DNA from 4 places in the Streptomyces sp. SYP-A7185 genome. Region 2 is predicted to be linked to each of the others. Evidence: riboswitches for the same ligand, from Rfam matches in the RefSeq annotation. Region 2 holds a riboswitch; each other region holds the start of a gene.
The links. Region 2 has a riboswitch for cobalamin ahead of QBL25_RS16960 (CbtB-domain containing protein). Riboswitches for the same ligand answer to the same signal wherever they lie in the genome.
Positions count from the first base shown of each region.

Region 1: another riboswitch for cobalamin. It lies ahead of QBL25_RS13800 (ABC transporter substrate-binding protein); the one in region 2 lies ahead of QBL25_RS16960 (CbtB-domain containing protein).
Region 3: another riboswitch for cobalamin. It lies ahead of metE (5-methyltetrahydropteroyltriglutamate--homocysteine S-methyltransferase); the one in region 2 lies ahead of QBL25_RS16960 (CbtB-domain containing protein).
Region 4: another riboswitch for cobalamin. It lies ahead of QBL25_RS36710 (energy-coupling factor ABC transporter permease); the one in region 2 lies ahead of QBL25_RS16960 (CbtB-domain containing protein).

Region 1 is NZ_CP122310.1:3,133,345-3,137,123, reverse strand. It holds gene QBL25_RS13815 (haloacid dehalogenase-like hydrolase) at 1-146, opposite strand, end outside; gene QBL25_RS13810 (helix-turn-helix domain-containing protein) at 343-1,209, shown strand; gene QBL25_RS13805 (VOC family protein) at 1,215-1,682, shown strand; cobalamin riboswitch at 1,761-1,947, shown strand; gene QBL25_RS13800 (ABC transporter substrate-binding protein) at 1,987-3,108, shown strand; gene QBL25_RS13795 (FecCD family ABC transporter permease) at 3,279-3,779, shown strand, end outside.
Region 2 is NZ_CP122310.1:3,877,364-3,881,142, forward strand. It holds gene QBL25_RS16950 (glycoside hydrolase family 6 protein) at 1-684, opposite strand, end outside; gene QBL25_RS16955 (GAF and ANTAR domain-containing protein) at 846-1,601, shown strand; cobalamin riboswitch at 1,967-2,089, shown strand; gene QBL25_RS16960 (CbtB-domain containing protein) at 2,121-2,342, shown strand; gene QBL25_RS16965 (CbtA family protein) at 2,363-3,172, shown strand; gene QBL25_RS16970 (class F sortase) at 3,153-3,779, opposite strand, start outside.
Region 3 is NZ_CP122310.1:8,398,216-8,401,994, forward strand. It holds gene metE (5-methyltetrahydropteroyltriglutamate--homocysteine S-methyltransferase) at 1-1,725, opposite strand, end outside; cobalamin riboswitch at 1,886-2,103, opposite strand; gene aceB (malate synthase A) at 2,316-3,779, opposite strand, start outside.
Region 4 is NZ_CP122310.1:8,405,481-8,409,259, forward strand. It holds gene tsaD (tRNA (adenosine(37)-N6)-threonylcarbamoyltransferase complex transferase subunit TsaD) at 46-1,110, shown strand; gene QBL25_RS36705 (GNAT family N-acetyltransferase) at 1,110-1,748, shown strand; cobalamin riboswitch at 1,834-2,018, shown strand; gene QBL25_RS36710 (energy-coupling factor ABC transporter permease) at 2,048-2,770, shown strand; gene QBL25_RS36715 (energy-coupling factor ABC transporter substrate-binding protein) at 2,770-3,174, shown strand; gene cbiQ (cobalt ECF transporter T component CbiQ) at 3,181-3,779, shown strand, end outside.

The sequences.
Region 1 (3,779 bases), 740 kb from region 2:
GCGGTCCGCGCCGCCGTGGTGGAGCTGTCCGCGGCCGTCGCGTCCGTGCCCGGCCACAGCGCCGTCCCCGCGAGAACGGCCGCGGTGAGCGCGCCCGCCGTGCCGATGACGGCCAGCTTGCCCTTGCCCTTTGCCTTTACTGCCATGGTCGTGTGCCCCCTGAGAGCGGTCTGCGCCCCGTCCGGAGCGGCGGGTCATCGTATGGGCCGGGGCGGCGGATTCCCATGATCGACATCACCGGCCGGAACCGGCATGGGACGGGCGGGGGCGGGTAGCGGCGTCAGACGGGCGGAATGCCTTTCGACCCTGCTTCGCGGCGCCGTCCCTCGCATACTGGAAGGCATGGAGACCGTCTCCCGGGAGTTCGTGCGGGCCGCCCCGCGGCTCGACGGCATGGTGGTGTCCGCCGTCGGCTACCGCACGCGCGGCGAGCAGCCCGGGCTGCACCGCGGCCTGCCCTCCCCGTATCTGACGCTGATCTTCTCGCTGGACGGACCCGTCGTCACCGGCGAGAGCCCCGAGCAGGCGGGCGGCCGGGACGCCGTCCGCACGGACATCGTCCTCGGCGGCCTGCACCGGTCCCCGGCCTACGTCCTGCGGCCCGAGTACGAGGCCGGCATCCAGCTCGCCGTCCACCCGCTCGCCGCCCGCGCCCTCTTCGGCGTACCGGCCGGAGCGCTGGCCGGTGAGCTCGTGACGCCCGGCGCGGACGTCCTGGGGCACCGCGCCGCCGACGTACGGGAGCTGCTGTGCGAGCAGGGCACCTGGCAGGAGCGGTTCGCCTCCCTGTCCGGCTACCTGCGCCGGTGCGCCGCCGACGCGGACGCCGCCGGGTCCGTACGCCCCGAGGTCGCCGAGGCCTGGGCCTGGCTGGCCCGGCACCGGGGCACGGGCACCTTGCGCGGGCTCTCCCGGCACGTCGCGCTCAGCGAACGCCGCCTCACCACGCTCTTCCGCGCCGAGACGGGCCTGAGCCCCAAGCAGGCCGGCCGCCTGATGCGCTTCCAGCGCGCACGGAACGCCGTGGTCCGCCCGGTCGCGGCGGGCGCGGCCCCCGACCTGGCCCGCGTCGCCGCCGACTGCGGCTACTACGACCACTCGCACCTGGTGCGGGACTTCCGGGAGTACGCGGGCGTGAGCCCCAGCGGCTGGCTGGCCGAAGAGTGCCGGAATATCCAAGCCGGGAGCCATGGCGGGGGCGAAGAGTAGGAGCCATGAACACCAACGAAGCGGTGGACACCACCGAGAAGCAGCAGGACCGGTCCGCGTCCGGCGCCGGCCGCGCCCCCGACGTCTGGCCGACGCTCCAGGCGCACGACGCCCCCGCCCTGATCGACTTCCTGGTCGGCACGGTCGGCTTCCTGCGCACGGCCGTCTACCAGGACGGCGACAGCGTGGCCCACGCCGAGCTCGACTGGCCCGAGGGCGGCGCGATCATGCTCGGTTCGTACGACGAAGGGGCCGGTGACTGGTGCCTGAAGCCGGGCACCTCCGGGGCGTACATCGTCACTGACCACGTGGACGACCTCTACCGGCGGCTCACGGCCGCGGGGGCCGACATCATCCGCGAGATCGAGGACAAGCCGTACGGCAGCCGGGAGTTCGCGATCGCCGACCCCGAGGGCAACAAATGGTCCTTCGGCACCTACCGCGGGGCACCGAGGCCCGGCCCCGCGGCCTGACCCGGACCGGCGTTCTCACCCGGCCCCGCGTCCTGACCCTGCTTGACCCGGCTTGACGGCAGCCTTCCTGACCTCGCGTGATAGCTTGCGCACGCCAGTCAACCCACACCAGGGCCAGGGAATCCGGTGCGAATCCGGAACTGACGCGCAGCGGTGAGGGGGAACGGGCGGGGCCACGGCCACTGGGCGTCCACGGACGCCTGGGAAGGCGCCCCGTCCGGCCGATCCCCGAGTCCGAAGACCTGCTGGCACCTCCGTCCGCACACCGGGCGGCGGAGGTGACGAAGCAGGCCAGGCTCCGCGTATGAGCCGTGAGACTCAAGGGATCCCCGTGTCCTTCATAGCCCGTCGTGCACGCGTGCACGTTCCTGGCCGTCGCAGCCGTGGTCGCCGTCGTATACGTGGCCCTGTCTCCGTCCTCCTCGGCACGGCCCTGGCCGTCACGCTGACCTCCTGCGGCGGCTCGCCCTCCACCGCGTCCGGCACGGACCGCGAGGCGGCCGGGTATCCGCTGACCCTGACCTCCTGCGGCAAGAAGGCGGAGATCAAGGCGCCGCCGCGGCGGGCCGTCTCCCTCGACCAGGGCTCCACCGAGATCCTGCTCTCCCTCGGCCTCGCGGACCGCATGGCCGGCACCGGCACCTGGACGGACCCGGTGCTCAAGGGCCTGGAGAAGGAGAACGCCGGGGTCGACCGCCTCGCCGACAGCTACCCCTCCTTCGAGAAGGTCCTGTCCAAGGAGCCGGACTTCGTCACGGCCTCCTTCCTTGCCACGGTCAGCAAGGGAGGCGTCGCCGACCGCGCCAAGTTCGCCGAGCTGGGCGTGCCCGCCTATGTCTCGCCCTCCGACTGCGCGGGCAAGGACAACAGCGGCGACGGCGACGGCCGCCGCGTCAAGACGCTCACCATGGACACCGTCTACGGCGAAGTACGCGACCTGGCCAGGGCCTTCGGCGTCGAGAAGCGCGGCGAGCGCCTGATCGGCGAACTCAAGGGGCGCGTGGCGAAGGCCACCGAGGACATCGACGCCTCCGACGCCACGCTCCTCTACTGGTTCGCCAACTCCGACGCCCCGTACATCGCGGGATGCTGCGGGGCCCCGGGCATCATCACGCGCGAGCTGGGCGCGAAGAACGTCTTCGACGACACCCGCGAGGAGTGGCCCCAGATCAACTGGGAGACGGTCGCCGACCGCGACCCGGACGTCCTGGTCATCGGCGACCTCACCCGCAAGTCGCAGACGGCCGAGAGCGCGAAGAAGAAGATCGCGTTCCTGGAGTCCGACCCGGTCACCAAGAACCTCACCGCCGTGAAGAAGAAGCGGTACGTGCTGCTGAGCGGCCAGGCCATGAACCCGACGATCCGCACGGTGGACGGCGTGGAGCAAGTCGCCGCGGCGTTGCGCGAGTTCGGGCTCGCGAAGTGAGGGGAGGTGTGGGTGCTGGTGCTGGTGCTGGTGCTGGTGCCGGTGGGGGTGCCGGAGCTGATGCCGACACCGGTGTCGGAGCTGATGCCGGTGGGGGTGCTGGTGCCGGCGGGGGATCCGGGGCCGGTGCTGGTGGAGGTGTCGGTGCTGATGCGGGTGTCGGGGGTGGTGTGCGTGCCCGCGTCGGGGCCCGGGTCCGGGTCCGGGCCGGGGTCGGAGGGCCGGGCGGTGTGCGGCACGTGCTCCTCTGGGCGGCGGGCCTCGCCGCCCTCGCCCTCTCCGTCGCGGTGGCCGTCACCATCGGGCCCGCGGACATCTCCGTACCGGACGTGTGGTCGGCGGTCGCGGCCCACCTCGGCGGGGGAGAGGCGCGGCTCACGCCCATCCGGGACGGCATCGTCTGGAACCTGCGCATGCCGCGCACGCTCCTCGCGGCGGTCTGCGGGGCGGGCCTCGCGGTCTGCGGGACGGTCCTCCAGTCCCTCCTGCGCAACCCCCTCGCCGACCCCTTCGTGCTCGGCGTCTCGTCGGGGGCGTCCACGGGCGCGGTCGCGATCGTCGTCCTGGGCATCGGCGGGGGAGCGGTGTCGGTCTCGGCGGGCGCCTTCGCCGGGGCGGTGTGCTCCTTCGCGCTGGTCCTGTTCCTGAGCCACACCCTGGGCGGCAGCGCG
Region 2 (3,779 bases):
CCACTTCAGGGGCTCCCAGAGCGAGTCCGGGTTCTTCCAGCCGGCGTTGCCCGCGTCCAGGTACACCTTGGTGTTCTTCAGGGACTTGAGCTTGCCGATGGCGCCCTTGAGGAGGTCGTAACGCTCCTCGTGGAACTGCTCGGGCGTGCAGTTGTCGACCATGTGGAGCACGGCGTCCGGCTCCAGGATGACCGTGGCCCTGCGGTCGCCGATGCCCGCGGCCACCTGGTCGATGAAGGCGCGGTACTCGTTGCCGTCCGCCGCGCCGCCTTGTGAGTACTGCCCGCAGTCGCGGTGCGGGATGTTGTAGAGGACCAGCAGGGCGTCCCTGTCGGCCTTCTGCGCGGCCTCGGTGAAGCCGCGCGCCTGGTCCTCCGCGTTCTCCGGGACGATCCATTCCGCGACGGGCTGCTCGGCGATCTTCCGGATCAGCCCGGCGTCGTCCTTCTTGCCGTCCTTCTCGTACGCGGCGACCTGCTTGGCCGCGTTCCCCTCCGGGTTGACCCAGTACGGGTCGGAACCCTTGGGCTGCTGCTTGACCGGCTGTCCCGAGGATTCCTCCTCGCCCGAGCCGTCATCGGAGGAGCACCCCGACAGCAGCAGCGCAGCCCCCGCAAACGCCGCCGCGGCCTGCAACCCCCTGACCGCGATCCGATGACCGCGGCCGGTGCCTTTGTGGTACATCCACTCCCCCTTGGGTGCACTGTCCGATTCTCAATCCTGACATACGCACACCCAGGCCACGAGGCCCGCCCGGCCGCGGCGGAGACCTGTAGGAGACCTGTTACAGCCCGGCCTTCGGGGGTAGACGCAGTGGGCGGGGCGGCTCTCACGGGGAGGAGACCATGCGGGATCGCACCTCTGAACTACGGCTGGCCCACGTCCTGGTGGAGACCTCGAACACCTTGGACGACGACTTCGACCCGGAGATCTATCTCGGCCGGGTCGCGGGCCACTGCGTGGAGCTCCTCGACGCCTCCGCGGCCGGGGTGATCTTCGACGGTGCCGGCTCCCCCGCGATCGCCACCGGCGGGCACCCCCGGGATCTCGCACTCGGCCTGCTTGGCGCCCAGCACAGCGGAGGGCCCTGCGTGGAGAGCCTCGGCACGGGGCTGCCCGTGCCGCCGGTGCGGCTCGCGGAGACCGAACCCGCCGAACGGTGGCCGGACTTCACCGCCCTGGCCCGGCGCCAGGGCATCGGCGTGACGTACGCCGTCCCGCTCCGGCTGCGCAAGGCGCTGCTCGGGGCGCTCAACATCTTCGTGCCCGACACCTCCCGGAACACGCACACCGAAGCCGAGGTGCGGCTCGCGCAGGCCATCGCCGACGCCACCGCGGTGGGTCTGCACAACCACCGTGCCTACACGCAGTATCGGACCCTCGCCACCCAGCTCCAGTCCGCCCTGACCAGCCGCGTACGCATCGAACAGGCCAAAGGCATACTCGCCGAACGCTGGCACACCGGCGTGGACGAGGCCTTCGACGTACTGCGGCGGTACGCGCGCAGAGAACGCCTGGTCATGGACCTGGTGGCCACGGAAGTGATCAAGGGATCGCTCGACGACGCGACGCTGCGCGGCGGTTGGTCCGAACCAGAGTGAAGGTCATCCCGGGAACCGGCACCACCTGCGGAGATCACGGAGAGGAAGCGGATCACGACTTGGCGTCAATCCACCCCTAGGCTCCGGCGCTCATCCGTTCTAGAGTCGAGACAACGGCCCAAGCCCCCGGCCTGATCGCCCATCCCGCAACAGCGGGGTTGGCCCTTGAACCTCCCGCGCCGGCGCCGGGTTACTCCCGCAGCTCGAGCGCGCGCGGTCGAGGACCAGCCCGGTCGACGGCTCCGGGGGGAGCGGGCCGCCGACCGGGCCTGGTTGAACGGATTCAGGCAGACAGCGGTTTCCACGGACAGGCTCCGGGACCGTTGACAGTGTCCATGCGCAAATGGGACTCTCCGGACGACAAGTCCATACATCGAGGCGACGGTTGACAGGAACCCGGTGCGACGCCGGGGCGGTCCCGCCACTGTGACCGGACGCCGCGAGGGTGTGCGGAAGCCAGGAACTGAGCCGTCGTACTCCTGCTTCGGGGCGTGGAACCCCAGAAGGAGGCGCTTCGACATGGCACTGCACACCGCGGCACCGCACACCGGCACGGCGACGGCTCAGGACGCCACGGCCCGCACCCGCGACTGGCTCGTCGCGTCGGCCGCGACCGTCATCGCGCTGATCGCGCTCTACGCCCTCTTCGTCGACAACGGCTCGCTGATCTCGGCGACCGGCAGCTACCTCCACGAGTTCGCCCACGACGGCCGGCACCTCTTCGGTGCGCCGTGCCACTGACCGGGGACGGACCCGGCGCCATGCCCACCGTGCCCTCGTCGTCGTCCTCACCCGTGCTGCCCCTGCTCGGCCGGGGGCTCGTGGCAGGCGGAGCGGCGGGCCTCGCGGCCGGTCTCTTCTCCCTGCTGCTCGCCGAGCCCCTGATGGACCGGGCGATCCGCGCCGAGGAGAGACGATCCGCCGTCCAGGAGCACGCGCGGCACCACGAGGAGTTGTTCACGCGGTCGACCCAGCACGCGGGTCTGGTGGTCACCACGCTCGTCGCCGGTCTCGCCGTCGGTGTCCTCTTCGCGGTGGCCTATGCCCTGGTGCACCGCCGCGATCCGTACGCCGCCCCGTGGCCGCGCGCCGTGGCGTTCGCGGCGGCGGCCTTCCTCGCGGTCTCGCTGCTGCCCGCCCTGCGCTACCCCGCGAACCCGCCGGGCGTCGGCGACGCGGACACGGTCGGCGACCGCCAGGCCTTGTGGTGCGCGGCCCTGGTGATCGGCGTCCTCGGCATGCTTCTGGTCCGGCAGGTGTACGTACGCCTGGCCACGCGGACCGATCCGGTGCGGCAGGCCGCGGCGGCCCTCACGACGGTCGCCGTCCTCGCCGTGCTCTTCCTGCTCCCGGACAACCCCGACCCGGTCCCGGTCGACGCGGTGCTCTTGTGGGACTTCCGCGTCCTGTCGATCGCCTCGCACGCCCTGCTGTGGGCCGTGTTCGCGGCGGTCTTCGGCGGCCTGGGCCTGCGGGCGGCCCGGGAAGGGGCCAGGGGCCGCGCCGCGGGCGCGAGGGCGGCGGGAGTGCCCTCGCGCCCCGGTGCGGCCCCTACGGCCCCACCCCGGTGAGGTAGGCGGACACCACCACGTTCGCCGAGTAGGTCTTGGTCGCCCGGTCGAAGGAGCCGCCGCACGTGATCAGGCGGAGCTCGGCGCGGCCCTCCTCGTGGGGGCCGTACGCCTTCTTCGCGTCGAAGCGGTCGCGGCTGATGACCTGGACGTCGTCCACGGTGAACTCGGCGACCGAGCCGTCGTCCCGGGACACCCGGACCTTCTCGCCGGGGCGCACCGCGCTGAGGTCGTAGAAGACCGCGGGGCGCGTCTCGGTGTCGACGTGGCCCACGAACAGGGACGTGCCCGCCGCTCCGGGGCGCGTCCCGCCGCCGTACCAGCCGACGGCGCCCGCCTGCTCGAAGGGCGGCGGATCGATCGCGCCGTCCTGGTCGAGGCCGCGGGTGATCACGGGTGCCCGTACCTTCAGCGAGGGGACGTCGACGCGCTGGGGGCGCGCGGCGCCCAGCGGCCGGTGCGCGTCCGGGAGTTCCACGGCGAAGGGCCGGCCCACCGCCGCCACGTCGCCGTTCGTGGGCTCCGAGACACCGCCGCGTACGTCGGTGATCTCGCTGCCCCACAGCCAGAGCCCGACCAGCACGAGCGCCCAGGCGACCCCGGTGAG
Region 3 (3,779 bases), 4.5 Mb from region 2:
GGCGAGCATGGTGACCGGACCGGTGAGCATGCCCTTCACGGGACGGTCGGTGAGAGAGCTCGCGTACGAGGTCCAGCGCACCGTCATCGGCTCGGGCCGTGAGATGTCGCCCGCGAGGACCGGCGGGCGCACATAGCGGGTGCCGTACGACTGGACCCAGCCGTGCTGCGTGGCGAGGTAGCCGGTGAGCTGCTCGGCGAAGTACTGCACCATGTCGTTGCGTTCGGGCTCGCCGTGCACCAGGACGTCGATGCCCGCCTTCTCCTGGAAGGTGAGGACGTCGCGGATCTCGGAGCGGATGCGCTCCTCGTAGCCGTGCGTGTCGATGCGGCCCGCGCGCAGATCGGCCCGCGCGGTGCGCAGTTCGGTGGTCTGCGGGAAGGAGCCGATGGTCGTCGTGGGGAGCAGGGGAAGTCGCAGGCGGCTGCGCTGGGCCGCCGCGCGCTCCGGATAGGCGTGGGCGCGCCGTGCGTCGGACGCGGTGACGGCCGCGACCCGGGAGCGTACGGCAGGGTCGTGGGTGAGGGCCGAGCCCGCGCGGGACGCCAGGTCGGCGCGGTTGGCGGAGAGTTCGGCCGCGACGGCGCCCGTGCCCTGGGACAGGCCGCGGGCCAGCGTGGCGATCTCGGCGGTCTTCTGCCGGGCGAAGGCAAGCCAGCGGCCGATCTGCGGGTCGATGTCCCGCTCGGCGGTGGAGTCCAGCGGGACGTGCAGCAGGGAGCAGGACGCCGAGACGTCGACGCGGTCGGCGAGACCCAGGAGCGTGCCCAGGGTGGCCAGGGACTTCTCCAGGTCGTTGATCCAGATGTTGCGGCCGTTGACGACGCCCGCGACCAGCCGCTTGCCGGGCAGCCCGCCGACGGCGGCGAGGTCCTGGAGCTGGCCGGCGGCGGACTCGGTGAAGTCCAGGGCCAGGCCCTCGACCGGCGCCTTGGCGAGGACGGGCAGCGCGTCGCCGAGCCGGCCGAAGTACGAGGCGACGAGGAGCCGCGGGCGGTCGGTGAGGGCGCCGAGATCGCGGTAGGCGCGGGCGGCGGCGTTGAGCTCCGCCGGGGTGCGGTCCTGGACCAGGGCGGGTTCGTCCAGCTGCGTCCACTCGGCGCCCGCGGCCCGCAGATCGGCGAGGACCTCGGCGTACACGGGCAGCAGCCGGTCGAGGAGCGTCAGCGGCTCGAAGTCGGCGGCCACGCCGGGCGCGGGCTTGGCGAGCAGCAGATAGGTCACCGGGCCGACGAGGACAGGCCGGGCCGCCAGGCCCAGGGCGAGGGCCTCCTTGAGCTCGGTGACCTGCTTGGCGGAGTCGGCGGTGAAGACGGTGTCGGGGCCCAGCTCCGGCACGAGGTAGTGGTAGTTGGTGTCGAACCACTTGGTCATCTCCAGCGGCGCCACGTCCTGGGTGCCGCGGGCCATCGCGAAGTACCCGTCGAGCGCGTCGGTGTCGACGGCCTCGCGGTGCCGCCGCGGGACGGCCCCGACCATGACGCCGGCGTCCAGGACGTGGTCGTAGTACGAGAAGTCGCCGGTCGGCACTTCGTGGATCCCGGCGTCGGCCAGCTGTCGCCAGGTGGAGCGGCGCAGGCGCGCCGCGGTCTCCCGGAGGGCGTCGGCGCTGACGCGGCCCTTCCAGTAGCCCTCGACGGCCTTCTTCAGTTCCCGGTCGGGGCCCTGGCGGGGGTAGCCGTACACGGTGGACCGTGCTGCCGCGGCTGCGGACTTCGCTGTCACGGAAATCTCCTTCGCGAGATGACTCCTGAGCATCCCGGGACGGGACACGGACGCGAAGGGATGACGGACCGGGCGGACGGACGCGCGCCTCCGGCGCGGTGCTCCACCTGATCTGTACGCCGACCCGCCCACGAGGTCACCGGGATGTCCGCACGTGAGGGATCACGTACGGGCAACGGGCAGGTCTTCGGACTCGCGGGCACATCTGCCGGGGCAGATCCCTACTGGCCGTCGCTTCCCGGGTCCCCGATGGACCCAGTGCGTATGACGGCGGTCGTTCCCACTCACCGCTGCGGGGCAGTCCCGGATTTCCACCGGGTTCCCTCTTACGACGCGTCTGCCTGGCGGGCAGGGCGAACCAGCTGCACCGATCAGGCTAGAGGGTGGTGGGCGTCTTGGGCAGTACTGATCACATTCCGGACCGTGAGGTGAGACACGCGGGCTCCGCCGGGGGCACGTGAGGGCACGTGAAGGGGCGCGGAACAGATCACCACTCTGTTCCGCGCCCCTTCCGCAGCAGCCACCGGGCCCCTCGGTCCGGCGGCGGACCCGGGCCCCTCAGCCCCGGTCGTACGTGTCGACCGCGATGGTCATCGCGGTCCCTCCGGCCGGCGCACGAGATGGCGGCCGTAGGCATCGGTGGTGAAGAACGCGGGCAACTCCCGTGAGAGCGCGGTCCGTTCGAAGAGCTCCCGGACGTCGTCGAGGGGCGCCCATGGATACTCGGCGCCCAGGGCGGCGAGCTCGTCCTCCATCAGGTCGAGCACGGTCAGACGGTCGACGGCCCGGTGGCGCAGCCACTGCCAGATCTGTGCACGGGCGATCTCGGCCGTGGCGCCGTCCTCCAACAGCCCGTCCAGGGCGACGGATCCCTGCCCGCGCAGCCAGGCGGCGAAGTGGCGCAGGGCGACCGCGGTGGCGAGGCGTACGCCTTCCGGGGTCGGCGGGGCGCTGACGCGGCGCGCGGACAGCAGCTGCGCCGCGGTCACCCCGACGTCCTCGCGCCCCCGGTCGATCTGGTGCGGGCGGCTTTCCAGCACCTCGTCGAACACCTCGCGGCAGACGGGGACCAGTGCGGGGTGGGCGACGCGGGAGCCGTCGAAGCCGTCCTCGGCCTCCCGTTCCTTGTCGAGGCGCACCGTGGCGACGGCCGCCCGGTGGGCGTCGGGGTCCTGGGCGCAGGGGTCCTGGGCGCCGGGGTCCTCGGCGGGAACGTGGGCCGCCACGCCGCCGATCGCGTGGGCACCCCGCTTGTGGCAGGTGCGGACGAGGAGTTCGGTGTACGCGCGCATGAAGGGGGCCGTCATGGTGACCTTCGCCCGGTCGGGCAGCAGGAAGTCGGTGCGGTGTCCGAAGGTCTTGATGAGGCTGAAGAGGTAGTTCCAGCGGCCCGCGCTGAGGCCCGAGCTGTGCTCGCGGAGCTCGTAGAGAATCTCCTCCATCTGGAAGGCCGCCGTGACGGTCTCGATCAGGACGGTGGCCCGGACCGTGCCGCGGGGGATGCCGAGGAGATCCTGGGCGAGGACGAACACGTCGTTCCACAGCCGTGCCTCGTCGCGGTTCTCCAGCTTGGGCAGAGAGAAGTACGGGCCGTGCCCGGCGTCGATCTGCCGCTGGGCGCAGTGGAAGAAATAGAGCCCGAAGTCCACGAGTGACGCGGGTGCGGGGCGGCCGTCGAACTCCAGGTGCGCTTCGGTGAGGTGCCAGCCGCGCGGGCGGACGACGATGGTCGCGAGCCGCTCGCCGAGGCGGTGGCGCTCGCCCTCCGGCGTGGTGAAGTCGATCCGGCGCTCGACGGCGTCGAGCAGGTTCAGCTGGCCGCCGATGATGTTGTCCCAGGTGGGGGAGGTGGCGTCCTCGAAGTCGGCCACCCACACCCGTGCACCGGAGTTGAGGGCGCTGACCGTCGCCGCGCGCTCGGGCGGCCCGGTGATCTCGACGCGGCGGTCGGTCAGCCCGGGGGCCGGAGGTGCGACCCGCCAGGAGTCGTCCGCCCGGACGCGGGAGGTGGCGACGGAGAAGTCGAGCGGGGAGCCGGAGACCAGCCGTGCGCC
Region 4 (3,779 bases), 4.5 Mb from region 2:
AACTACACTTCAGGTGCAGAAAGCTCGTACGTGAAGGAGACGCCGGTGGCAGCGGGGCGCGTGGTGCTGGGAATCGAGTCGTCGTGCGACGAGACCGGAGCGGGGATCGTCTCGCAGGGGCGGCTGCTCGCCCACGCGGTCGCGTCCAGCATGGACGAGCACGCCCGGTTCGGCGGCGTGGTCCCCGAGATCGCCGCACGGGCGCATCTGCACTCCTTCACGCCGGTCGTGCGGCACGCCCTCGACCAGGCGGGCCTGCGGCTGTCCGACATCGGCGCGGTGGCGGTCACCACGGGCCCGGGCCTCGCCGGAGCGCTCCAGGTCGGCCTCGCGGGAGCGAAAACCCTGGCGTACACGCTCGGTGTGCCGCTGTACGGGGTGCATCACCTGGCCGGGCACGTCGCGGCCGACACGTTGGAGCACGGCCCGCTGCCCGATCCCTGCGTGGTGCTGGTCGTCTCCGGCGGGCACACCTCCCTGCTGCTCGTCCGCGACCTGGCCCGCGATCCGATCGTGCACCTGGGCGACACCCTGGACGACGCGGCAGGCGAGTGCTTCGACAAGGTCGCCCGCGTCTTCGGCCTGCCTTACCCGGGCGGCCCCGCCGTCGACCGCGCGGCCCGCGGCGGCGATCCGCGCGCGGTGGCCTTCCCCCGCCCGCTCACCGGGCCGGGGGACGACCCCTACGCCTTCTCCTTCTCCGGGCTCAAGACCGCCGCCGCGCGCTGGGCCGAGGGGCACGCGGGACGCGAACTGCCGGTGGCCGACGGCGCTGCCTCGCTCCAGGAGGCCGTCGCGGACGTCCTGACCCGCAAGGCCCTTGCCGCCTGCCGGGACCACGGCGTCGCCACCCTCGTCGTGGTCGGCGGGGTCGCCGCGAACTCACGGGTGCGATCGCTAGCCGAGGAGCGGTGCGCGGCGGCCGGCGTGCGGCTGCGCGTCCCGCCGATGACCCTGTGCACGGACAACGGCGCGATGATCGCCGCCGTCGGTGACCTGCTCGTACGGGCCGGGGCCGAACCCGCCCCGTGGGACGTGTCGATCGACCCGTCCGCCACCTTGGAGTACGCGGCCCTGCGGCCGGTGGCCGCGGCGGCGAAGGCCGCCTGATGGCGACGGTCGTCCGGTCCCTGCGGGGCGAGCAACTGCTCGCGCACACCGCCGCCTTGCGCACGGTCTACGCCGAAGCCTTCCGCCTGCCGCCCTGGCACGAGGACGAGGAGCGGGTGGCGGCGTTCTTGGTCCGGCTCCGGGACGACGTGCGGCGCCCCGGGTTCACCGCGGCGCTCGCCCTGGAGGGGACGGACGTCACCGGGTTCGCCACCGGCTGGACCACCCCCGACCCCTTTCCCGCCGGCCGCTGCTACCCCCAGGCGGCGGCCGGACTGGGCCCCGGGCGCGCCCGGTCATGGCTGTGCGGGGCCCGGGAGATAGACGAACTGGCCGTACGCCCCACCGCGCAGGGCACCGGAACCGGGGCGGCCCTGCTGGCCGCGATGGCCTCCGACGCGCCCGACGGCCGGGTCTGGCTGCTGACGTCGGTCCGTTCGCCCCAGGCCATGCGCTTCTACGACCGCCAGGGCTGGACCCAGGCGACGCATCCCTCCCCCGACGGCAAGGGCCTCGTCGTCTTCCTCGGACCGCGCCATCCCGCGCGGACGCTCGCGGTGACCGGCGGCGGACAGGATGCGGCCGCCCGGGCGGCGAGGGGCGTGCCGGGCGCGCACCTGCCGACGCACGGGGGCTGACCAGGGGCGTACGCCCCCGGCCGGATGCGCCCGCGCGTGCCACAGGTGGAGCGGCCCACAAGTTGTCAGGAAACTCGGATGCGCACTAGGGTCACCACGCCTTGGTGCTCGGGAAATCCGGTGTGATGCCGGTGCGGCCCTCGCCACTGTGATCGGGAAGTCCGGCTCCAGCCCTCGCGGCAGCCACTGGGTGCTCACGCACCCGGGAAGGCGGAGTCCGGTCGGTACGACCCGTCAGCCAGGAGACCGGCCAAGGCGCGTTGTCCATCCACGAGGTGCTGGAGAGGGTCTGCTTAGCCATGCACATAGCCGAGGGTTTCCTCCCCCCGGCGCACGCGATCGCCTGGGGTGTCGCGTCAGCGCCGTTCGTCGTCCACGGAGTCCGCTCCCTCACCCGTGAAGTCAAGGAACACCCGGAGAGCACTCTGCTCCTGGGTGCCTCCGGAGCCTTCACTTTTGTCCTTTCCGCGCTGAAGATCCCCTCCGTCACGGGCAGTTGCTCGCACCCGACGGGCACGGGGCTCGGCGCGATCCTGTTCCGGCCGCCGATCATGGCCGTGCTCGGCACGATCACCCTGCTGTTCCAGGCGCTGCTGCTCGCCCACGGCGGGCTCACCACGCTCGGCGCCAACGTCTTCTCCATGGCGATCGTCGGACCCTGGGCGGGGTACGCCGTCTACCGCCTCCTGAAGCGGTTCGACGTGCCGCTCATGGTCGCCGTGTTCTTCGGCGCGTTCGTCGCCGACCTGTCCACGTACTGCGTCACCAGCGTCCAGCTCGCCCTGGCGTTCCCGGATCCCGGCAGCGGGTTCATCGGCGCGCTCGGCAAGTTCGGCGGCATCTTCGCCGTCACGCAGATCCCCCTCGCGGTCAGCGAGGGCCTGCTCACCGTCCTGGTGATGCGCCTGCTCGTGCAGTCGAGCAAGGGCGAGCTCACGCGGCTCGGCGTCCTGCTCCAGGGCAAGAAGACGGACCCGAAGCAGGACACGGACACCAAGACGGAGACGGGGGCCAGCGCCTGATGAGCCGGAACGCGAAGATCAACACTCTGCTCCTCCTCATCGTCGCCGCGCTCGCGGTGCTGCCGCTGGCGCTCGGCCTCGGCGACGACGAGAAAGAGCCGTTCACCGGGGCCGACGCCCAGGCCGAGACCGCCATCACCGAGATCAAGCCCGACTACGAGCCGTGGTTCTCGCCGCTGTACGAACCCCCCTCCGGGGAGGTCGAGTCGGCGCTCTTCGCCCTTCAGGCGGCACTGGGCGCCGGCGTCCTCGCGTACTACTTCGGTCTGCGCAAGGGGCGCCGCCAGGGCGCGGAGATCGCACGGGCCGAGCAGGGCCCCGCGGAGCAGACGCTCACGGGAACCGCCCCCGCGCAGAAGGCCTCCGCGGGGGAGAGCACCCGGGCCGACGCCGAACAGGTCTGACCCGGCGTGCTGCCCATCGACGCGGCGGCGCACAGCAATCGCTGGCGCCGCCGCCACCCCGTGGACAAAGCTGTGCTCGGGCTCGGCCTCACCGCCCTGGCCGTCTCCCTGCCGCCCTGGCCCGGCGCGGCCCTCGTCCTGGTCGCCGCCCTGGCCGTGCTGCTCGGTCCCGCCGGTGTGCCGCCCGGCAAACTGTGGCGCGCCTACCGCGTACCGCTCGGCTTCTGCGTCACCGGCGCCCTGACCCTGATCGTCCAACTCGGCGGCCCCGACGGGTTCGTCACGCTCGCCGACGGCGGCCCCGCACGGGCCGGCGGTCTGCTCCTGCGCACCTCGGCGGCCTCGCTCGGCGTCCTGCTGTTCGCCTTCACCACCCCCATGTCGGACCTGCTGCCCCGTCTGGTGAGAGCCGGGGTGCCCGCGCCGGTGGTCGACGTGGCCCTGGTCATGTACCGGATGAGCTTCCTGCTCCTGGACTCCATGAGCCGCATCCGGCAGGCGCAGGCCGCGCGCCTGGGCCACACCACGCGGGCCGCCACCTGGCGTTCCCTCGGCGGGCTCGGGGCCACCGCGTTCGTGCGGGCCTTCGACCGGGCGACGCGGCT